3 regions of the Pseudomonas sp. MF08831 genome follow, and region 1 is predicted to be linked to each of the others. Evidence: predicted binding sites of a transcription regulator. Region 1 holds the regulator's gene; each other region holds the start of a gene.
The links. The regulator sigma-54, encoded in region 1, starts transcription at its own class of promoters, with help from an activator protein. The targets are predictions, from matches to a motif close to ANTGGCATNNANNTTGCTNT.
Positions count from the first base shown of each region.

Region 2: the regulator sigma-54 is predicted to act here: its motif matches at 2,608-2,627, upstream of glnA (glutamate--ammonia ligase).
Region 3: the regulator sigma-54 is predicted to act here: its motif matches at 5,338-5,357, upstream of flgB (flagellar basal body rod protein FlgB).

Region 1 is NZ_JCBCUX010000005.1:223,929-231,647, reverse strand. Features, by position in the region: gene mlaE (lipid asymmetry maintenance ABC transporter permease subunit MlaE) at 1-68, opposite strand, end outside; gene AC19YS_RS12855 (ATP-binding cassette domain-containing protein) at 68-877, opposite strand; gene AC19YS_RS12850 (KpsF/GutQ family sugar-phosphate isomerase) at 1,198-2,172, shown strand; gene AC19YS_RS12845 (KdsC family phosphatase) at 2,173-2,697, shown strand; gene lptC (LPS export ABC transporter periplasmic protein LptC) at 2,706-3,278, shown strand; gene lptA (lipopolysaccharide transport periplasmic protein LptA) at 3,265-3,840, shown strand; gene lptB (LPS export ABC transporter ATP-binding protein) at 3,840-4,565, shown strand; gene AC19YS_RS12825 (RNA polymerase factor sigma-54) at 4,750-6,243, shown strand; gene hpf (ribosome hibernation-promoting factor, HPF/YfiA family) at 6,319-6,624, shown strand; gene ptsN (PTS IIA-like nitrogen regulatory protein PtsN) at 6,634-7,098, shown strand; gene rapZ (RNase adapter RapZ) at 7,101-7,719, shown strand, end outside.
Region 2 is NZ_JCBCUX010000002.1:393,472-401,190, forward strand. Features, by position in the region: gene typA (translational GTPase TypA) at 1-799, opposite strand, end outside; gene thiI (tRNA uracil 4-sulfurtransferase ThiI) at 939-2,393, opposite strand; gene glnA (glutamate--ammonia ligase) at 2,728-4,134, shown strand; gene AC19YS_RS05110 (cupin domain-containing protein) at 4,411-4,830, shown strand; gene AC19YS_RS05115 (chorismate mutase) at 4,959-5,495, shown strand; gene AC19YS_RS05120 (hypothetical protein) at 5,625-6,251, shown strand; gene glnL (nitrogen regulation protein NR(II)) at 6,484-7,569, shown strand; gene ntrC (nitrogen regulation protein NR(I)) at 7,566-7,719, shown strand, end outside.
Region 3 is NZ_JCBCUX010000001.1:503,485-511,203, forward strand. Features, by position in the region: gene AC19YS_RS02380 (MFS transporter) at 1-429, shown strand, start outside; gene AC19YS_RS02385 (flagellar brake protein) at 490-1,239, opposite strand; gene AC19YS_RS02390 (flagella synthesis protein FlgN) at 1,336-1,806, opposite strand; gene flgM (flagellar biosynthesis anti-sigma factor FlgM) at 1,855-2,178, opposite strand; gene flgA (flagellar basal body P-ring formation chaperone FlgA) at 2,321-3,079, opposite strand; gene AC19YS_RS02405 (chemotaxis protein CheV) at 3,161-4,093, shown strand; gene cheR (protein-glutamate O-methyltransferase CheR) at 4,137-4,964, shown strand; gene flgB (flagellar basal body rod protein FlgB) at 5,399-5,806, shown strand; gene flgC (flagellar basal body rod protein FlgC) at 5,810-6,262, shown strand; gene flgD (flagellar hook assembly protein FlgD) at 6,279-7,013, shown strand; gene flgE (flagellar hook protein FlgE) at 7,045-7,719, shown strand, end outside.

The DNA.
Region 1 (7,719 bases):
ACTTCGACCATGTCGATGCCCGAGCGACCGAAAAGGCGAACCTTTTCGATGAGAGATGTCTTGCGCATCAGCGCTTCCCCAGAAGATCTGAGCGGTAGTCCGCTGCCGGAAAATGAAAAGGCACCGGGCCATCAGGATCGCCGGTCATGAATTGGCGAATGCGCGGGTTGTCAGCGTTCATCAACTCTTCAGGCGTGCCTTGTCCCAGCACCTGACCATCGCCTACTACATAAAGGTAGTCGGCGATGCTCGCGGTTTCAGCCAGGTCGTGGGACACCACGATACTGGTGATGCCGAGCGCATCGTTGAGCAGGCGGATCAACCGCACCAGCACGCCCATGGCGATGGGGTCCTGACCGACGAAGGGCTCGTCATACATGAGGATCTGCGGATCGAGAGCAATGGCACGCGCCAAAGCGACACGGCGCTTCATGCCGCCGGACAATTCATCAGGCATCAGGTCAATGGCGCCGCGAAGGCCAACGGCCTGCAGTTTCAGCAACACGATGTCACGAATCATTTCATCGGACAGCTCGGTATGCACCCGCAGCGGAAACGCCACGTTTTCGAAAACATCGAGGTCGGTGAACAAGGCGCCGCTCTGGAACAGCACGCCCATATGCTTGCGGGCATCGAACAGATCGCTGCGCGACAGCGTCGGCAGGTTCTGGCCGTTGACCCACACTTCGCCGGCGCTAGGGCGCAATTGCATACCCATCAGGCGCAACAGGGTGGTCTTGCCGCAACCGGAAGGCCCCATGATGCCCGTGACTTTACCGCGGGGAATGCGAATATCGACGTTATTGAAGATGCTGCGCGTCCCGCGCTTGAAGGTAAGGCCCTTCAGCTCGACCGCGTAGGCGTTATCGGCACTCATCTAATCTCCTTGGGATGCAGCCTTTCACTCAGACACCATGTTTGCGACATTCGTTTGCAATGGTCGCGCAATAGTTTGCAACGGGTGCGCATTATTTAGTCACATGGGTTGGGCGGACCGAACTGGCGGCGAACTATATCACTGCTGGTACAGAGCCCCCAAGGCCGGAACAGCGCTCGTTCAGATTGGGGACAGGGAAAAAAACCCTGCCGGGCATGATTCTCTTGCTCAAGCAGAATAAACCCTGACGAACTTGCGTGAGGGAATTGATCATTACCGCTATAATCGCCGACTTTTCGTCAGGCTATACGATTTCAGACATGAGCCAATCCAGCGACCTTATTCAATCCGCACAACGCACCATCCGTCTCGAGCTAGAAGCCGTAGAAGGCTTGCTGGCCCATATCGACGCGGATTTCGTACGTGCCTGCGAGATGATTCTGGCCAGCAAAGGCCGCGTTGTCGTGGTTGGCATGGGCAAGTCAGGCCACGTCGGCAACAAGATTGCCGCTACGTTGGCCAGCACCGGAACCACGGCTTTTTTCGTACACCCGGCCGAAGCCAGCCACGGCGACATGGGCATGATCACCAAGGATGACATCATCCTGGCATTGTCGAACTCCGGCACCACCAACGAAATCGTGACCCTGCTGCCGCTGATCAAGCGCCTGGGCATCAAGATGGTCAGCATTACCGGCAACCCGGATTCGACGCTGGCCAAGGCCGCGGAAGTGAACTTGAATGTTCACGTCGCCCACGAGGCCTGCCCGCTGAACCTGGCGCCGACGTCCTCGACTACCGCTGCCCTGGTGATGGGCGATGCCTTGGCCGTGGCGCTCTTGGAAGCCCGCGGCTTTACCGCTGAAGATTTCGCGTTTTCGCATCCAGGCGGCGCTCTCGGCCGTCGCTTGCTGCTGAAAGTGGAAAACGTCATGCATTCGGGCGATGAACTGCCCCACGTCCAGCGCGGCACCCTGCTAAAGGACGCGCTGATGGAAATGACCCTCAAACGCCTGGGCATGACTGTCATTCTGGAGTCCGACGGGCGTCTGGCCGGCGTTTTCACTGACGGTGACCTGCGCCGTACGCTGGACCGCAATCTCGACATTCAAACGGCGACGATCGATGAAGTCATGACCCCTCACGGCAAGACCGCACGCCCGGAAATGCTCGCGGCCGAAGCGTTGAAGATCATGGAAGACCACAAGATTCTTGCGCTGGTAGTCGTCGACGGCGACGATCACCCGGTTGGCGCCCTGAACATGCACGACTTGCTGCGTGCGGGAGTGATGTAAATGACCAGCGACCTGCTGCAACGCGGTAAACACATCAAACTGGCGATTTTCGACGTCGATGGCGTGCTGACCGACGGCCGCCTGTACTTCCTCGAAGATGGCAGTGAATTCAAGACGTTCAACACCCTCGACGGCCAAGGCATCAAAATGTTGATGGCCGCGGGCGTGCAAACTGCGATTATCAGCGGTCGAAAAACACCGGTTGTGGAACGCCGTGCACAAAACCTGGGTATTCCTCACCTGTATCAGGGCCGTGAGGATAAACTGGTGGTTCTGGACGAGCTTCTTGGCCAACTCAACCTAAGCTATGAGCAGGTCGCCTACTTGGGCGATGACCTGCCCGACCTCCCGGTTATCCGCCGCGTAGGTCTGGGCATGGCCGTTGCCAATGCGGCGACCTTTGTTCGCGAGCACGCCCATGGCATCACCACGGCCCGTGGCGGCGAAGGTGCCGCCCGCGAGTTCTGTGAATTGATCCTGCGTGCCCAGGGCAGCCTTGAAGCGGCACATGCCGCCTACTTATAGAGCGTTTTATGCTGAGCAAAAAGATTCGCAATTTCCTGCTGTTCGGGATCATCGCCGCGCTGTTTCTGGCGGTAGGCTACTGGAATATCAGCCCCGAACGCTTTCTCGACAAGCCTGTCGGGCAGGTTGACACAGGCGCTATCGACTATTACGCAACCAACGCCTACAGCGTACAGTTCCTGCCGGATGGCAAGGTTCAGTATGAAATGACCTCGGACAAAGTCGAGCACTTGAAGTCGTCCGAAGTCACGTTGCTGACCAACCCGGACATGAACTTGTACCGCGGCACTGAGTTCCCTTGGCATGTCACCAGCAAGCATGGCGAAGTCAACCCGGACGGCACTCAGGTAGAACTGATCGACTCGGTACGTGTTGCACGTACTGACGATAAGAACCGCGACACTATTATTACCAGCAGTCGCATGACCGTTTTCCCACAACAGCAATATGCGCAGACCGAGCAAGACGTTAGAATCGACGGCGCTGGCGGTGTATCGACTGGCAAGGGAATGAAAGCGTATTTGAAAGAAAGCAGGATACACCTGCTATCGAACGTAAGAGGACAGTATGAGGCTCGTTAAAACCCTCCCTATTTTGCTCGGTCTGGGCGCAGCACTGGGAAGCGTGAGCGCCTGGGCTCTGCCGAACGATAGCCAGCAACCGATCCACATTCAGGCTGACGATGCACAGCTGGATGACAAGCAAGGCGTTGCAACCTACACCGGCGCCGTGATCATCACCCAAGGTTCGATGAAGATTACCGGCAACACGGTGACGCTCACGCGTACGCCTGCGGGTGACATCGACGTGGTGACTTCGGTGGGTAACCTGGCCTATTTCGAACAGAAGCAGGCTGCTGCAGATCCTGCTCCGATGAAGGGCTACGGCAAGACCATCCAGTATCACGCCCAGCAGAACCGTATCATCCTGATCGATCAGGCCAGGGTTGTGAGCAGCGACGGCAATACCACGGACGGTGAGAAAATCACCTATGACACCGTGAAGCAGATCGCTCAGGCTGGTCGTGCCACCGGCGCGAAGATCGGCACGCCGAAGCCGCGTATCGACATGGTTATCCAGCCCAAGCAGAAAGACGCTGCCGCTCAGCCTGCGGCTAAACCCGCTGCGAAGAAGGCAAACTAATGGCAACCCTCAAAGCCCAGCATCTGGCCAAGGCTTACAAAAGCCGTCAGGTCGTGCGCGACGTCAGCCTGTCGATCGACAGTGGCCAGATCGTCGGCCTGCTCGGCCCTAACGGTGCCGGCAAAACCACATGCTTCTATATGATCGTCGGGCTGGTCCAGGCGGATCAGGGCCGTGTATTGATCGACGACCTCGACGTGAGTCACCAGCCAATGCACGGTCGCGCACGCGCAGGTATCGGCTATCTCCCCCAGGAGGCGTCGATCTTTCGCAAACTGTCGGTGTCGGACAACATCATGGCGATCCTCGAGACCCGCAAGGAACTCGACCGTGACGGCCGCCGCAAGGAGCTGGAAAGCCTGCTTCAGGAATTCCACATCAACCACATTCGCGACAACCTCGGCATGAGCCTGTCCGGTGGTGAGCGCCGTCGCGTGGAAATCGCACGTGCACTGGCAACCGCACCGAAGTTCATCCTGCTGGACGAACCGTTTGCCGGCGTTGACCCGATCTCGGTCGGCGACATCAAACAGATCATCCATCACCTCAAAGCCAAGGGCATCGGCGTGTTGATCACTGACCACAACGTCCGTGAAACCCTCGATATCTGTGAGACGGCTTATATCGTCAACGATGGCCAACTGATCGCCGAAGGCGATTCCGCCACCATCCTGGCTAACGAACTGGTCAAGGAAGTGTACCTGGGCCACGAGTTCCGCCTGTAAGCATCGTGGTGTCACGGCTGTTCGCCAAGGCGCGCGGGAGTCAATAAAAACCTCGTTTTTTTATTGTTACCGCGCTCTAGGCAAAGCCCCCGACATCAGGCATATAATTTGCTTATGTTTGGCGCTCACGCGCCCTGTCGTGGATGGCGCATTGCGCCGGCGAATAAGGTGTTAAGCCCCTGCCATGAAACCATCGCTAGTCCTGAGAATGGGCCAGCAGCTGACGATGACACCGCAGCTGCAACAGGCCATCCGCCTGCTCCAATTGTCGACCCTGGACCTGCAACAGGAAATCCAGGAGGCCCTGGAGTCCAATCCGATGCTCGAACGCCAGGAAGAAGGCGACGACTTCGATAATGCAGACCCGCTGGCCGACAACATCGAGCAAAAACCCAACTCCGACGTGCAGGAACCCTCCTACCAGGAAACCGCCCCAACGGTGGATAACCTTGAGGAAGGCGAATGGAACGAACGCATTCCCAACGACCTCCCCGTGGATACCGCGTGGGAAGACGTTTACCAGACCAGCGCCAGCAGCCTGCCCAGCAATGACGATGACGAATGGGATTTCACCACCCGCACGTCCGCTGGCGAAAGCCTGCAAAGCCATTTGTTGTGGCAACTTAACCTCGCGCCGATGTCCGACACCGATCGCCTGATCGCTGTCACCCTGATCGACTGCATTAATAACCAGGGCTACCTGGACGAAACCCTTGATGAAATTCTCGAGGCCTTCGACCCGGAACTGGACATCGAGCTGGACGAAATCGAAGCCGTCCTTCACCGCATTCAACAGTTTGAGCCCGCCGGCATTGGCGCCCGCACCCTCAGCGAGTGCCTGCTGCTGCAATTGCGTCAACTGCCCGCCAAGACACCTTGGCTCGCCGAGGCCCAGCGCCTGGTCACCGACTACATCGACCTGCTGGGCAGCCGCGACTACAGCCAGTTGATGCGCCGCATGAAGCTCAAGGAAGACGACCTGCGCCAGGTCATCGAGCTGGTACAGAGCCTCAATCCGCGCCCCGGCTCGCAAATCGAGTCCAGCGAAGCCGAATACGTCGTTCCCGACGTGATCGTGCGCAAGGACAACGAACGCTGGCTGGTGGAGCTTAACCAGGAATCGGTGCCACGTTTGCGCGTCAACCCACAATACGCAGGCTTTGTGCGCCGCGCCGACACCAGTGCCGACAACACCTTCATGCGCAACCAGTTGCAGGAAGCGCGCTGGTTCATCAAGAGCCTGCAAAGCCGCAACGAAACCCTGATGAAAGTGGCCACCCAGATCGTCGAGCACCAGCGCGGCTTCCTGGAATATGGCGACGAGGCAATGAAACCGTTGGTGCTGCATGACATCGCCGAGGCGGTAGGCATGCACGAATCAACGATTTCCCGGGTGACCACGCAGAAGTTCATGCATACCCCACGGGGTATTTATGAGTTGAAATACTTTTTCTCCAGCCATGTCAGTACCTCCGAAGGCGGCGAATGCTCGTCCACGGCGATCCGCGCGATCATCAAAAAACTGGTTGCTGCGGAAAATCAGAAAAAGCCGTTGAGTGACAGCAAGATCGCTGGTTTACTGGAGGCACAAGGCATTCAGGTCGCCCGTCGAACCGTCGCCAAGTACCGCGAGTCCCTCGGGATCGCGCCTTCCAGCGAGCGTAAGCGTTTGATGTGACGGGCGGGCCATAGCGTTCCAGTGGCGGGTATTCCTACCCGCCGCTTTATGCACTGGCAACGAAGGAGAAGCTGTATGCAAGTCAACATCAGTGGACACCAACTAGAAGTTACCAAGCCCCTGCGTGAGTACACCGAGAGCAAGCTGAACAAGCTTGCGGGGCATTTTGACAAGATCACCAACGTGCAGGTCATCATGGAGGTCGACAAGCTCAAGCAAAAAATCGAGGCCACCCTGCACGTACCGAATGCGAAGCTAGTCGCCAATGCGGAGCATGAAGACATGTACGCAGCGATTGACTCGCTCTACGACAAGCTGGACCGCCAACTCATAAAGCATAAGGAAAAGTATCTGCACCTGATGCAAGGTACAGGTCGTTAACTCTCCCCCATGATCCAACTTGAAACCATCCTGACCCCCGGCCGTTCACTCGTGAACGCGCCGGGCGGCAGCAAGAAGAAAGCCCTCGAACACATCGCTAACCTGATCAGCCGTGAAGTGCCTGAGCTGGATGAGCAAGTTGTGTTCAAGGCTCTGATTGACCGTGAAAAGCTGGGTTCGACCGGTTTTGGTAACGGCATCGCCATTCCTCACTGCCGCCTTGAAGGCTGTACTTCGCCCGTAAGTGCACTTTTACACCTGCAAGAAAAAATCGATTTTGATGCCATCGACGGCGCCCCGGTTGACCTGCTGTTCGTGCTGCTGGTCCCGCAGGCCGCCACCGATGCACACCTGGAGCTGCTCCGGCAGATCGCCAGCATGCTCGACCGCAAGGAAGTACGCGACAAACTGCGCAGTGCCAGCAGCAACGAGGCGCTCTATCAGGTTGTCCTGGATGAACAAAACAGGCAGTAATCATGCGTTTGATCATCGTCAGCGGCCGCTCCGGCTCGGGTAAAAGCACCGCACTCAATGTCCTTGAAGACAACGGCTTCTATTGCATCGACAACCTGCCCGCCGGCCTGCTGCCGGAATTGGCCGAGCGTGCGCTGATTCATACTGAGTTGGCGCAGCCGTTGGTTGCCGTTTCAATTGATGCCCGTAATCTGCCCAGCCACCTCTCGCGCTTTCCTGAATTGCTCGAAGAAGTGCGGGCCAAGCACATCAATTGCGACGTGCTGTACCTGGATGCCGACGAAGAGACGCTGCTCAAGCGCTTCTCTGAAACCCGTCGACGCCATCCTCTGAGCAGCCCTCACCGCTCGCTGGCCGAGGCCATTGAGGACGAGACCACGCTGCTGGGACCGATCATCGACCTCGCCGATCTCAAGATCAACACCACCGGCCTGAACTTGTATCAGCTGCGCGACGCCATCAAGCTACGCCTGCTGAATCAACCAGAGCCTGGCACGGCATTTCTCGTCGAGTCGTTTGGCTTCAAACGAGGCATGCCGGTCGATGCCGACCTGGTGTTCGACGTTCGCTGCCTGCCCAACCCTTACTGGAAGCCGGAGCTGCGTGATCAGTCCGGGCTGG
Region 2 (7,719 bases), on a different contig from region 1:
CTTCAACGTCGATACGGTGCAGACCGTGGTGACCCATCAGCTTCAGGATACGGCCGTTGCGTTTCTTGCCGTCGGCGCCGATGGCGACAACCGGGGTGTTCGGCTTGACGCTACCACGAGCGATACGGCCAACACCGATAACACCCAGGAAGCTGTTGTAGTCCAGTGCCGAGATTTGCATCTGGAACGGACCTTCACGGTCAACTTTTGGCGCCGGTACGTTGTCGACGATCGACTGGTACAGCGGGGTCATGTCTTCAGCCATGTCGGTGTGTTCCAGACCGGCAATGCCGTTCAGGGCCGAGGCGTAGACGACTTTGAAGTCCAGCTGTTCTTCGGTAGCACCCAGGTTGTCGAACAGGTCGAAGATCTGGTCCAGAACCCAGTCCGGACGCGCGCCTGGACGGTCAACCTTGTTGATGCACACGATCGGACGCAGGCCGGCTTCGAACGCCTTCTTGGTCACGAAACGGGTTTGCGGCATAGGGCCGTCTTGAGCGTCAACCAGCAGCAGAACGGAGTCAACCATCGACATTACACGTTCAACTTCGCCGCCGAAGTCGGCGTGGCCCGGGGTGTCCACGATGTTGATGTGGTAGCCGTTCCAGTTGATAGCGGTGTTTTTAGCCAGGATGGTAATACCGCGCTCTTTTTCCTGGTCGTTGGAGTCCATCACGCGCTCGTCGTTGAGCTCGTTGCGCTCCAGGGTGCCGGATTGACGCAGGAGTTTGTCTACCAGGGTGGTTTTACCATGGTCAACGTGAGCAATGATGGCGATGTTACGTAGATTTTCGATCACTTGTGTATCTCGATCAGAGGATTCGGTGTGCTGACAGGTCGTGGCAGCGATTAACAGTAGAGTCAGGCCTTGCCGTTACAGCTTGACGGCAGAGTCGGGGGGCCGGTGACGCAGGCCACAGGCAAACAGCCCCGGGCTCTTAGCTCGGTCGATAAACGCGCACATTGGCATGCCCCTCACTGAGCAAATGGTGGGCATGCAGGCGACTCATCACGCCTTTGTCGCAATACAGCAGGTACTGACGGCTGTTATCCAGTTCCTTGAAACGCGCGTTCAATGCGTAGAACGGCAGCGTTTGCACGTCGATGCCAGCGATTTCCAGCGGTTCATCTTCGGCGGCATCCGGGTGACGGATATCGACGACAATCTGGCCGGCCAGGACTTCGCTGACTTCTTCGATTTGCACATCCTGGCCCAGTTCGTCGATTACGCGATCGATCGGGACCATTTTGGCGTTCTCGAGCGCACGCTCCAGAATCGCCATGTCGAACTGTTGTTCTTCGTACTCCACGCGGTTGCGCTTGGCGTGGGTCTTGGGGTTCACCGAGATGACCCCGCAATATTCAGGCATGTGTTTGGCAAACGCCGCCGTGCCGATTTCTTCGGCCTGGTCGATGATGTCCTGCTTGTGACTGGCAATCAGCGGGCGCAGCACCAGCTTCTCGGTCACGCAGTCGATCAGCGACAGGTTCGGCAGCGTCTGGCTGGAGACCTGGGAAATCGCTTCACCGGTCACCAGCGCGTCGATCTGCAACTGATCGGCAATCCGCGACGCAGCGCGCAACATCATACGCTTCAATACTACGCCCATATGACTGTTATCGACTTTGCCGAGAATTTCGCCCAGCACTTCCTCAAACGGCACGCTTACGAATAGCACGCGCTGGGAGCTGCCGTACTTCTTCCAGATAAAGTGCGCGACTTCCATCACGCCCAATTCGTGTGCACGCCCGCCCAGATTAAAGAAGCAGAAGTGGCTCATCAGGCCGCGGCGCATGATCTGGTAGGCCGCCACCGTGGAATCGAAACCGCCGGACATCAATACCAGGGTCTGTTCCAGGGCACCCAGCGGGTAGCCGCCGATGCTGTTGTGCTGGCTGTGGATCACAAACAACCGTTGGTCGCGAATTTCCATGCGCACTTCAATTTGCGGCGCTTTCAGGGAAATTCCGGCAGCACCGCACTCGCGACGCAGCTTGCTGCCGACGTATTTCTCGACGTCCATGGAGCTGAAGGTGTGCTTGCCGGCGCGCTTGCAGCGCACCGAAAAAATCTTGCCCTCAAGCTCGCTACCGTAGTGCTGCTTGCACTTTTCGGTGATGTCGTCGAAGTCGCCCAGCGGGTACTCATCCACCTGCAGGAAATGCGCGATGCCCGGCATGCAGCTCAGGCGCTCAGTCATGTCCTTCAAGGCTTTGGCGTCGGTGACACGGGTTTCCAGCTCGAGGTTGTCCCACACGCCGTTCACCACCACAGCCGGGTCCAGGTCACGGAGCACGGCACGGATGTTCTTGGCCAACTGACGGATGAAACGCGTCCGTACCGGTCGGCTTTTGATGGTGATCTCGGGGAACACTTTAACGATTAATTTCATGGAAACAGCGCGCGCCGGGCCTGCTGAAAAAGGGGGGCGCGGATTATAGCGGAAATCGCTCAAGGTTTAACCAGTTAATATGCATCAGACACAGCGCGCACCAAAACGGGTCATTTGCGCAAATTAACGCTACATTGCAGTGCGTTAATTATTCCGCTTCAGCGGATTGCACCTTTATAGGGGCCATTTTGAGGCAAAAAGGCCATGTTGGCGCACTGGCATGCAATTTGCTCTCTTGTGAGGCAGGTTGCCTTGGTCGAGTATTCGCGCCGGCATCACCCACATTCTAAGGGCTAACTCCACTACCCCAGCCCGAAGCCACCCGGAGGACACCATGTCGAAGTCGGTTCAACTCATCAAAGATCATGACGTTAAATGGATTGATCTGCGCTTCACGGACACTAAAGGTACTCAGCACCACGTGACCATGCCGGCTCGCGACGCGCTGGATGATGCTTTCTTCGAAGAAGGCAAAATGTTCGACGGTTCCTCCATTGCTGGCTGGAAAGGCATCGAAGCCTCCGACATGATCCTGATGCCGGACGACAGCACTGCCGTTCTCGACCCGTTCACCGAAGACCCAACCCTGATCATCGTCTGCGACGTGATCGAGCCTTCGACCATGCAAGGCTACGACCGCGACCCACGTGCGATCGCCAAGCGTGCCGAGGAATACCTGAAGTCGACCGGTATCGGCGACACCGTATTCGTAGGCCCAGAGCCAGAATTCTTCATCTTTGATTCGGTCAAGTTCAAGTCCGACATCTCCGGCTCCATGTTCAAGATCTTCTCCGAACAAGGTTCGTGGATGTCCGATCAGGACATCGAAGGCGGCAACAAAGGCCACCGTCCAGGTATCAAAGGTGGCTACTTCCCAGTTCCGCCGTTCGACCACGACCACGAAATCCGTACCTCCATGTGCAACGCCATGGAAGAAATGGGCCTGGTCATCGAAGTTCACCACCACGAAGTGGCGACTGCCGGCCAGAACGAAATCGGCGTGAAGTTCAACACCCTGGTTGCCAAGGCTGACGAAGTTCAGACCCTCAAGTACTGCGTACACAACGTGGCTGATGCCTACGGCCGTACCGCTACTTTCATGCCTAAGCCGCTGTACGGCGATAACGGTTCGGGTATGCACGTTCACCTGTCCATCGCTAAAGAAGGCAAGAACACCTTCGCTGGCGAAGGTTATGCCGGCCTGTCCGACACTGCCCTGTACTTCATCGGCGGCATCATCAAGCACGGTAAGGCCCTGAACGGTTTCACCAACCCGTCGACCAACTCCTACAAGCGTCTGGTCCCAGGTTTCGAAGCACCGGTAATGCTGGCTTACTCGGCACGTAACCGTTCCGCCTCGATCCGTATTCCTTACGTGTCCAGCCCTCGCGCTCGCCGTATCGAAGCGCGCTTCCCGGATCCGGCAGCCAACCCGTACCTGGCCTTCGCTGCCCTGGTAATGGCCGGCCTGGACGGTATCCAGAACAAGATCCACCCTGGCGACGCCGCCGACAAAAACTTGTACGACCTGCCGCCTGAAGAGGCCAAAGAGATCCCACAAGTGTGCGGCAGCCTGAAAGAAGCCCTGGAAGAGCTGGACAAGGGCCGTGCGTTCCTGACCAAAGGCGGCGTATTCAGCGACGACTTCATCGATGCCTACATCGAGCTGAAAAGCGAAGAAGAAATCAAAGTACGCACCTTCGTACACCCACTGGAATACGAGCTGTACTACAGCTGCTGATCCGGTAGCGCCGCTTAAAGCGGCGTGACAAAAAGGCCTCCTTCGGGAGGCTTTTTTTATGCCTGAAAAAATATCGAAGCTACCCGCGCGGCGCGGCAGAAGGCGGCGGTCGATGCCAATCAAGGCCATCGTGTTTCTGGCAGCGCCGCGGCACCTGCCACGCCCACCTCTTACATCACGCAGGCAGATAACTGCGCAGACTTACCGCCGCGCCCGACATCCATCCCGACCGCACGCCCGTAGCCTGAAGCACTACTCTGCTCAACGGATCAAATCATGGACAACCGCTCGCTCGCGCTCATCGCCTGCCTGTTCCTGCACGGGTGTGGCACCCCGCCCAACGCCCTTGCGCCAATCGAAAGGCAAATTCTGCTGCAAAGCAGCGCATCCTGGGACGGTACGCCTTATACCGGCTACCCCCAAAGCGCCCCGGAGCTGACGCTGCTGAAGCTCAAGATTGCGCCACACACCACCCTCGCCTGGCACACACACCCGATGCCCAACGCGGCTTACATACTCCGTGGAGAACTCACCGTGCAAAGCCGCGACAGCGGTCACGCTCAGGTTTTCAAACAAGGGCAGACACTCGCCGAGATGGTCAACATCGTCCATCGAGGCGTCACAGGGGATACACCGGTGGAATTACTGGTGTTTTATGCCGGCAGCCCGGGCATGCCGCTCTCCCACACCGATTGATGCCGCCCGGCGCCAATAACCGCCGGGCAACGGCGGCGCAAAAAATCTCATGCGTGCCGCGCGCCTTCAATAATTACGCGTTATCGTTGGCGACCTTCGAACACGCTCGTGCCTACAGGGGATCGCCTTTGAAACATCGACTCGTACTTGCCTTGCTGTTCGCCAGCGCCACGGCCAGCGCCGCGCCGCCGACACTCGAACCGCTGCTCAACAGCATCGCCGAGCGCCTGTCCATCGCCGACCAGGTCGCACTGAGCAAATGGGACAGCCACAAGACCGTGGAAGACCGACCTCGCGAACAGGCTGTGATCGCCAGCGCGAGAGCCCAGGCCCCCGACTACAAAGTCTCGCCCGAGGCGGCGGAGCAATTTTTCTCCGCGCAGATAGAGGCGAATAAACTGGTGCAATACACCCGACTGTCCGACTGGCAGTTTAAAGGCAAGGCGCCCGATACGCCGCGCCCGGACCTGACCGGCAAGATTCGCCCCCAACTGGACCAACTGCAAAAGCGCATGCTGCAACAATTAGCCGACTTCGGCCCCGAGCGCAGCAACCCGCAGTGCCCGCACTGGGTAGCCCTGGCCGTGCATCAACCGTTGAACGATCCCTTGGTGCAGATCGCAATGACCCGCGCCACAGCCGAATTGTGCGTCTACACGCCTTGAAGGATAAGGGCCTGCTTCATTGAAGGCCCTTTCCCGAACCTTGGTTAAATCGCGGAAATGTCTGATACATCCCAGGCCATCGACCCCCTACGATGCAGCGTCCTGCCGCCACTCGCCGATGTCTTCGCGATGAACCTTATCTGTAAGACCCTGTGTTCACTAACGCTCGCGCTCAGCCCAATCGCCGCAGCGCAAAAACCCACACCGCCTACGCCCCTCGACCTTGAGCCCACGGCGTGGACGGTAGAGGCGCCTTACCCGCAAAGCACGATTATCAATGCCCGCATCAATGGCACCGCCGCCCACGACGGCAATTCCAGCATGGCGATCCTGCATGTGGCCTGCTACAGCGCGCCCTTGCGCCCAATGATCTCGCTGCTCACCCACACCGACCAGTTGCATTTCAAACCCGGCATTTATGAAGGCCCGGATGCTCGCTCCACCGGGCCGCTCAGCCTCACCACCGGCGTGCTCCCACCCCGCACTTACCGCGTAAACGGCTATTACAGCGCCGAGCCCACGCAGCAGCACGGCGTGCTGTTCAAACTCACCATGCCCGCCAACCGCCAGGAGCTGCGCGAGTGGATCACCGACGACATGGGTGGCCAGCTCATCAGGATGACCATTCCCTCCGCGATTCCCGGTGATTCGCCACTGAGCGCCGAGTTCATCCTGCCCAAAGACAGCAAAGGCTTGCGCGAGGTCATCAAGCCCTGCCTGAACAATCGTAAAAGCACGCCTAAAAAACCTTCCTGAACAGACCTCGCAAAACTGCACTATATTGGTGCATAGCGCCGCACCCTTCCCACCCTGACAGCCCATTTTGGTTCGAATCTTCCCGAGTGAGCTGGCAGAACGCCACAGTTTCGCGCCTTAAACCCCTATTTCAGGGCTTTAACGCTTCTTTTCGGAGCCTTGGTTTGGTTTTTGCATTTTCCTTGTATCAGCGTGTGCCTCAAGCCCGCGCCTTGCTCCAAAAGAGGTCCTGATGACCATTAGCGATGCACTGCACCGTTTGTTACTCGACAACCTGACCACCGCGACCATTCTGCTCAATGACGACCTGCGTCTTGAGTACATGAACCCGGCGGCGGAGATGCTCCTGGCCATCAGCGGGCAGCGCAGCCATGGGCAGTTCATCAGCGAATTGTTCACCGAGTCGGCCGAAGCCTTGAGCTCGTTGCGCCAGGCGGTGGAGCAGGCACACCCGTTCACCAAGCGCGAAGCGATGCTCACCGCCCTCACCGGCCAGACCCTGACCGTCGACTACGCCGTGACCCCGATCCTGAGCAACGGCGCCACCTTGCTGCTGCTCGAAGTGCACCCGCGTGATCGCCTGCTGCGTATCACTAAAGAAGAAGCGCAGCTGTCCAAGCAGGAAACCAGCAAGATGCTGGTGCGCGGCCTGGCCCATGAGATCAAGAACCCGCTGGGCGGGATTCGCGGCGCCGCGCAATTGCTGGCCCGCGAGCTGCCGGACGAGAACCTCAAGGACTACACCAACGTCATCATCGAAGAAGCCGACCGCCTGCGTAACCTGGTGGACCGCATGCTCGGCTCCAACAAATTGCCGTCGCTGGCGATGACCAACGTGCACGAAGTGCTGGAGCGCGTTTGCCAGTTGGTCGAGGCCGAAAGCCAAGGCTGCATCACCCTGGTACGCGACTACGACCCAAGCATTCCGGACGTGTTGATCGACCGCGAACAGATGATCCAGGCCGTGCTCAATATCGTGCGCAACGCCATGCAGGCCATCAGCAGCCAGAACGAGCTGCGCCTGGGCCGCATCAGCCTGCGCACCCGTGCCCTGCGCCAGTTCACCATCGGCCATGTGCGCCATCGCCTGGTCACCAAGGTCGAGATCATCGACAACGGCCCGGGCATTCCTGCAGAACTGCAGGAAACCATCTTCTTTCCCATGGTCAGCGGCCGCCCGGACGGTACCGGGCTGGGCCTGGCCATTACCCAGAACATCATCAGCCAGCACCAGGGTTTGATCGAGTGTGAGAGCCATCCCGGCCACACCACCTTCTCGATCTTTCTGCCTCTGGAACAAGGAGCCCCATCGACATGAGCCGTAGTGAAACTGTCTGGATCGTCGATGACGACCGTTCTATCCGCTGGGTCCTCGAGAAAGCCTTGCAACAGGAAGGCATGACCACCCAGAGCTTCGACAGCGCCGACGGGGTGATGAGCCGCCTGGCGCGCCAGCAGCCGGACGTGA
Region 3 (7,719 bases), on a different contig from region 1:
GATCGGCGGGTGTCGTTGACCGCGATGTTGCTGGTCACCTACGGCATCGGCGCCAGTGTCGGACCGTTGCTGGCGGGCGTGGTCATGAAGCTCTTCGGCAGCCATATGTTGTATGCGTTTTTCAGCCTGTGTGCGTTGATTCTGGTGTGGCGTATCCGGCCGAAGGCGGTGACCAACCTGCACCAAGTGGACGATGCGCCGCTGCACCACGTGGCGATGCCTGACAGCATGTCCAGCTCGCCGCTGGTGGCATGCCTGGATCCCCGGGTAGATGAGGCGGTGGTGCAGGAGCAAATGCAGACTACCGTGCCCGATCCTGAACCTGACGCTGATCCACAGCCGACCGCAGACGAGCCAGCCTTCGAAGGCCCGCCGGAACCTCTGGGGCCGGAGGAACACCCTCACGATTTGAGCAGGGCGCGCCCCTGAATGCAAAAACGGGCAGATCCCATCAGGATCTGCCCGTTTTTTTGCCCCGATCGTTAACGCTTAGAGATCGTCGTCCTTGTCAAAGCGTCGCGCCTCGCGCTGCAGCTGATACACAAACCGCTCCACCTGGCGCTGCACCAGCCCGCTCATGTTGTGAAAGCGCACACCGGCGAAGGTGGTGTTGATCTTGTCTTCGAAGTGCAGGTAACGCAGCTCGACAGAGGTGGTCATGCTGCCAAAGGGCAGGGCGGCAATAAAACGGTCATAGACCTGGCCCAGTTGCAGGCGCTCGGAAATGTCGCCTTCAAAGCGCAATTTGCAGCCGGTGGCGGAAATGTCCAGGAGCTTGCCGCTGATCGGCGCCTTGAGCTTCTCGCCGCCCAGTTCGATGCTGACCAGTTGTGCCAGCTTCAACGCCGCGCGAAAGGCATTGCGGCGTTGGTGGTAGACCACCTCGTCGGGCATGCTGCCGGTGTAGATGCGGTGGCCGTCTTTTTCACTGATGGTCAGTGTGCCGTTGCTTTCCCAGGCGACGCGTACGCCATCGTGGAAGCCTTCGATGCGGAAAGGTTCGCCCTTCTCGAGGTAGCGTTCACCGTCACGCGGAATCATTTCGTCCAGGATCAGCGTCTTGCTGTCCCGGTCAACGTCCACCAGGTAGCTCTGAAAGCGCTGGCTGCGTTCATGGAATGTAATGATCAGTGGATCATGGCTTTCTTGCAGCATCCGCAATGTGCTGGCGATTTCCAGAGGCGTGGCGAGCACCTTGGGTGGCTGCGGAGCATCTTCCGCATTAAGGGCGTTGAACACGGTTCTTCCATCTCCAGACAAAATACGACTACACGCAAGAACCGGCATTTTGCCAGCATGTAGCGCGCCTTGGATAGGGCGCGCTGTAAACCACTGTCAGGCTTGGCTGCGGGTGCTTGGCTTCACCAGGCGCGAGGTGGAACCCTGGGCGTTGTACAGCGCCGGGGGTTCTCCGCCGTGAAGTATGCGCAACTGGTTGGCAGTCGTCGCTTGCTGCAGCTGGATCGACTGACCGTTGAGCAGGTTGGCTTCCTGGCACTGGGCAAGCAATTGATTAAGTGCGGTGCTCTGCGCCAGCAACTGATCGCCCACCGAAGAGTGGCTGGCCAGTTGTGCGAGGCCGTCGTGATCAGCCGGGAGGCCCAGGCTGACAAGAATTTCGCTGCGCTTTTTGCCATGCTGTTCAAGCAGCACAATCAGCGACTGCTTGCGCGCCAGGATTTCTTCCAGCAAGCGCATGTCCCGGCCGTACAGGGCCAGGGATTCTTCCTTTAGCAGCTCGAGCAGATGTTGCGTCGGCGCCAGATCATCAATGATCAGTTGAAGCAAATGTTCGTCGTGGTGCATGGCTGGCCTTGGGTTTTAAGCGTCCAAAAGCCCTGCGCAGGCCTTCGCCTAGCGCTCGGCTTCGAAGTTGAGCAGCTTGCTGGCTACACGGTTGCTGTCGACTTTATAGCTGCCATCGGCGATGGCCTGTTTCAACTCGGCCACACGGGCTTTATTGACAACCGGCTGGTCGCGCAGCGAGTCAGTGACCTTTTGCAACTGTTGAGCCTCATTGCTCAGGTGAACCGATTCCCCGCTCTGGCTGGCGCCGGCCTGTTCGGTCTTGGCGGGCGCTGGCTGGGCCTTGGCTTCTACGCTGTCCTTGGCACCGCTGGTGCGCGTATTGCCGGGCAATGCCGGGGTGTTATTCAAACGACTGAAATCGATGACCATGATAAAAAAACCTCTGGGTATTTGGACGCTTGCCATGTTTTCGGCCATACCCGGACAAACTTTAGGCTCGATTGACAATAAACCTGTACAGGTCGACATCCAACGCACAGTGTAGGAAAAGCTGGCGCTTGATACCAGTGATCTATAAAGCGACCTCGACTTGGCCTGGCGCCATCACCTGTGCCTTGATCACGCGATTGGAATTGAGGTTTTTGACCCGAATCTGTTCGCTCATGCCGCCATTGGACAGCGCCTCGCCCGGCATCTTTACCGTCAGCCCGCCGCTGCTGGCGGAAATCACCACCTGGTCGCCCTTGCGAATCACCTCAGCCTGTTCCAGATGCACCAGCGTAATCACTTGGTCGGTGACCATTGGTCGGGTAAGTTTTTGCCCGACGGCCTGGTCCACCGAGGTGAGATAACCCTGATTGATCGAGCTGATATCCCGTTCACGCAGCGCAACGTCTTCAAACCCGATGATGCCCGTCCGTTTGAGCGGACGTGTGACAACCACTACATCACGAAACAGTTTGACCTGCGCCGGGACGAACACGGTCCAGGGCGAGGCACCGTCGCAGCGCACTTTGACCGTCACGCGGCCGATGGGCTGGGCGGGGCTTTCCAGCGTGGCTGTCAATTCCTTGTCGCACATGGGCATGCGCAGGCGCGGGTCCAGCGGGTTCACCTGAATTTCATAACGCCCCGGCGCCTGCGTGGTCGTCAGATAATCTTCTACAGTGAATTCAAGAAAGCCTTGAGTGACGCCGATAAGGAGATCAGGCAAGGTGACATTATCTGCACGGGCCGTGGTGCCTGCGCCCAAGGCAAGCAATGCCAGCCAGACGCAGACAACTCTGCGGTAGCGTGGGATGCGTCGGGAAACTGTCGTTTTAAGGTTCATAAATCAATAAATAGCAAAGCTCGTGCCGTTTAGTGTTGGGTACGCGTCGTACCCCTAAGGTTTTTGCGTAGGAGTCTGGGCATGGCAGGAGTAATGGATTCAGTAAACCAGCGCACACAGCTGGTAGGGCAGAATCGCCTGGAGTTGTTGCTTTTTCGCCTGGACGGCAAGCAGCTGTACGGCATCAACGTGTTTAAAGTGCGGGAAGTGTTGCAGTGTCCCAAGCTGACGATCATGCCCAAGTCCAGTCCGGTGGTGTGTGGCGTGGCCAACATTCGTGGTGCGACCATCCCCATTCTTGACCTGGCCTTGGCCACCGGCTCTGCGGGGCTGCAGGACCGCCAGAATCCGTTCGTGATCATTACCGAATACAACACCAAGACCCAGGGTTTCCTGGTGCGCTCGGTGGAACGCATCGTCAACATGAACTGGGAGGAAATCCACCCGCCGCCCAAGGGCACGGGGCGCGATCACTACCTGACGGCGGTGACTCGGGTCGATAACCAGTTGGTGGAAATCATCGACGTGGAGAAGATCCTCGCAGAAGTGGCACCGACATCCGAATCGATTTCGGTGGGCGTCGTCGACGCCGAAACGGCGCACAAGGCAATCTCGCTGCGCGTGCTGACCGTGGACGATTCCTCGGTCGCGCGCAAACAGGTGAGCCGTTGCCTGCAAACCGTCGGCGTGGAAGTGGTGGCCCTCAACGACGGTCGCCAGGCCCTGGATTACCTGCGCAAGCTGGTGGACGAAGGCAAGAAGCCGGAAGAAGAATTTTTGATGATGATCTCCGACATCGAGATGCCGGAAATGGATGGCTACACGCTCACGGCCGAGATACGCAACGATCCACGCATGCAAAAACTGCATATCATCCTGCATACTTCGTTGTCGGGCGTATTCAATCAGGCGATGGTCAAGAAGGTCGGTGCCGATGACTTTCTGGCCAAATTCCGTCCTGATGACCTGGCATCCCGGGTAGTCGACCGGATCAAGGCAGCAGATCACGGCTAAGGGGAGTTCCCCTGGCGGTCACACGATTTAAGAGGCGGTATCATTGTCTACGGGTAATTTGGATTTCGAACAGTTCCGGATCTTCCTGGAAAAAGCCTGTGGCATATTGCTCGGTGAAAACAAGCAGTACCTGGTATCCAGCCGTCTCAACAAACTGATGGAGCAGCAGGGCATCAAGTCCCTGGGCGAGTTGGTCCAGCGTATTCAGGGCCAGCCGCGCAGTGGGCTCAAGGAAATGGTGGTGGATGCCATGACCACCAACGAAACCCTGTGGTTTCGTGACACCTACCCCTTCGAAGTGCTCAAGAACAAAGTGCTGCCGGAGGCCATCAAGGCCAGTCCGGGCCAGCGCTTGCGTATCTGGTCGGCCGCTTGCTCCTCGGGGCAGGAGCCGTACTCGATCTCGATGTCCATCGACGAGTTCGAGCGCACTAACATGGGCCAGTTGAAGGCCGGGGCGCAGATTGTCGCCACTGACTTGTCCGGCACCATGCTCACCAATTGCAAGACCGGTGAGTACGACAGCCTGGCCTTGGGCCGTGGTTTGTCTCAGGAGCGCCTGCAACGTTACTTCGACCCCAAAGGGGCGGGACGCTGGGCGGTCAAGGCACCGATCAAGAGCCGGGTAGAGTTTCGTTCGTTCAACCTGCTCGACAGCTACGCCAGCCTGGGCAAGTTCGACATGGTGTTCTGCCGCAACGTGCTGATCTATTTCTCGGCCGAAGTGAAGAAAGACATCCTGTTGCGCATCCACGGCACGCTCAAGCGTGGTGGGTACCTGTTCCTCGGTGCGTCCGAGGCGCTCAATGGGTTGCCGGACCATTACCAGATGGTGCAGTGCAGTCCCGGTATCATTTACCAGGCCAAGTGATCGGCCCATGAGCATAAAAAAACGGGAGGCCCCCAAAGGCCTCCCGTTTTTTAATGCGCGCGATTCGGCAGGCTTCATCTCGATGACTGCCTGAGCGCTGGCGTCGGCGACCGTCACCAGGTGTTCAGCCGCAAAGCGCTTCGCCGAATCCTGTTCGAACCCAGGCGACGCAATGATCAGTGTTCAGGCCGCTGTATTGAAGGGCTGCCTGCTGAGCCTGGCGTTCAATCAGCCGTGGCACTACCGGCAGTCTGCATAAAAGCGGCAACCGGTATTGCCGCTTTACTGGCGCCACGCGGAAGGCCGTTGCCGCTTTTCTGGCATTGCCACCGGCAAACTCCCCGCAAACCCTTGAATTACGGGTCCCGATGGAATTGGCATGCGCCTTGCTATAACCCTGTTACGAAAAGCAGGTCAGCCTAAAGGTTTCCGCCATGAGCATCAGCTTCGATAAAGCGCTCGGTATCCACGAACAAGCCCTGGGCTTCCGCGCCCAGCGTGCCGAAGTCCTGGCCAACAACATTGCCAACGCCGACACCCCGAACTACAAGGCTCGGGACCTGGACTTCTCTGCCGTGCTCGCCGCACAGCAGGACAAGACCAAGAACGGCACCTTCGCCTTGAACATGACCAACAGCCGTCATATCGAAGCGCAAGGCTTGAGCAATGGTGACGAGTCGTTGCTGTATCGCACGCCGATGCAGCCATCGATCGACCAGAACACCGTCGACGCCCAGCTGGAGCAATCGGCCTACGCCGAAAACTCGGTGAACTTCCAGGCCAGCTTCACCCTGCTCAACAGCAAATTCAAAGGGCTGATGTCAGCCCTGCGTGGAGAGTAAGCCATGTCCTTAGCCAGTGTTTTCAATATTGCCGGCAGTGGCATGAGCGCGCAGACCACGCGCCTGAACACCGTCGCCAGTAACATCGCCAACGCCGAGACCGTGTCTTCGAGCATTGACCAGACCTACCGTGCCCGTCACCCGGTGTTCGCCACCATGTTTCAGGACGGCCAGAGTGGCCAAAGCGGTAGCGGCGACTCGCTGTTCCAGAACCAGGATGCCGCAGGCCAGGGCGTGCAGGTGCTTGGCGTGGTCGAAGACCAAAGCAATCTGGAAGCCCGCTACGAACCCAACCATCCCGCCGCGAACGAAAAGGGTTACGTGTACTACCCCAACGTCAACGTGGTCGAGGAAATGGCCGACATGATTTCCGCCAGCCGCTCGTTCCAAACCAACGCGGAAATGATGAACACCGCCAAAACCATGATGCAGAAGGTCCTGACCCTGGGTCAGTGATAAGGGGCGCCAAATAATGGCCATTGTTGATACCACTTCTACGACACCCAACACGCCGGTTCAGGACCTTTTCAACTCCAAGGTCAAGACCGCGACAGACAACAGCGGCCTCGCTTCGGCGGCCAGCGCGGCCACCGGTAACCAGGCGCTGGGTAAAGATGCATTCCTGCAGCTGCTGGTCACCCAGCTGAAAAACCAGAACCCGCTGTCGCCACAGGACAACGGCGCGTTTGTGGCCCAGCTGGCTCAGTTCAGCAGCCTGGAAGGCATCAACACCCTGAACGACTCGGTAAATGCGATCTCCAGCAACTTCAGTTCCTCGCAAGCGCTGCAGGCATCGTCGCTGGTCGGGCGTTCGATCATCACCCAGACCGATAAGGCCATGGTTGACACCAGCAAGAGCATGACCGGCTCGGTGGCGGTGACCGCGGCGACGGGCAACGTCTCCGTGAAGATCACCGACAAAGACGGCAACGTGGTCCGCACCCTCGACATGGGCGCCCAAAGCGCCGGTGATTCCAGCTTTATCTGGGATGGCAAGGACGACAAAGGCGAGGTCGCCCCCGCCGGGACTTATACCTTCGCGGCCAGCACCAAAAATGATACGGGCGACTCGGTTGCCTTGTTGACCTCGCTGCCGGCAACAGTGACCAGCGTGACGTTGAGCAAGACCGGCGGCGAAATGCTGCTCAACCTTGCCGGCGGCATGGGCAGCGTCAAGCTGTCGCAAATTCAGACTATCGGTACATAGAGCCGGCTAAATACGGCAGAAGGAGAGAAACATGTCTTTTAACATCGGCCTTAGCGGCCTCTATGCGGCCAACAAACAGCTGGACGTGACCGGCAACAACATCGCCAACGTCGCGACCACGGGCTTCAAATCGTCCCGTGCCGAGTTCTCGGACATCTACGCCGCGTCCAAGCTGGGCACCGGCCAGAACAGTGTCGGCAGTGGTGTGAACCTGGCGGCCGTTTCCCAGCAGTTCACCCAGGGCGACGTCAACAATACCGGCGGTCTGCTGGACATGGCGATCCAGGGCGGCGGCTTCTTCGTTCAGAAGGGCAGTGACGGCTCGCTGGAATACACCCGCAGCGGTGCCTTCCGTTCGGATAAAGACGGCTACGTCACCAACAACACCGGCACCTCGCGCCTGCAAGGCTACGCGGCGGACGCCGACGGCAATATCATCAAGGGCGCGCTGACCGACCTGCAATTGAACCTGTCGAACCTGCCGCCCAAGGCTTCCACCAAAGTCGACTCCACCAGCAACCTGAACTCGTCGTCGCCGGTGATTGATCAGACCACCAAGCCGTTTGATCCAACTGACTCCACCACGTTCAGCACTCAATACAACACCACCTTGTATGACACCCAGGGCAACGCCCACCCAATGGTGCAATACCTGGTGAAAACGGATTCCAACACCTGGAAATCCTACACCCTGATCGATGGCCGT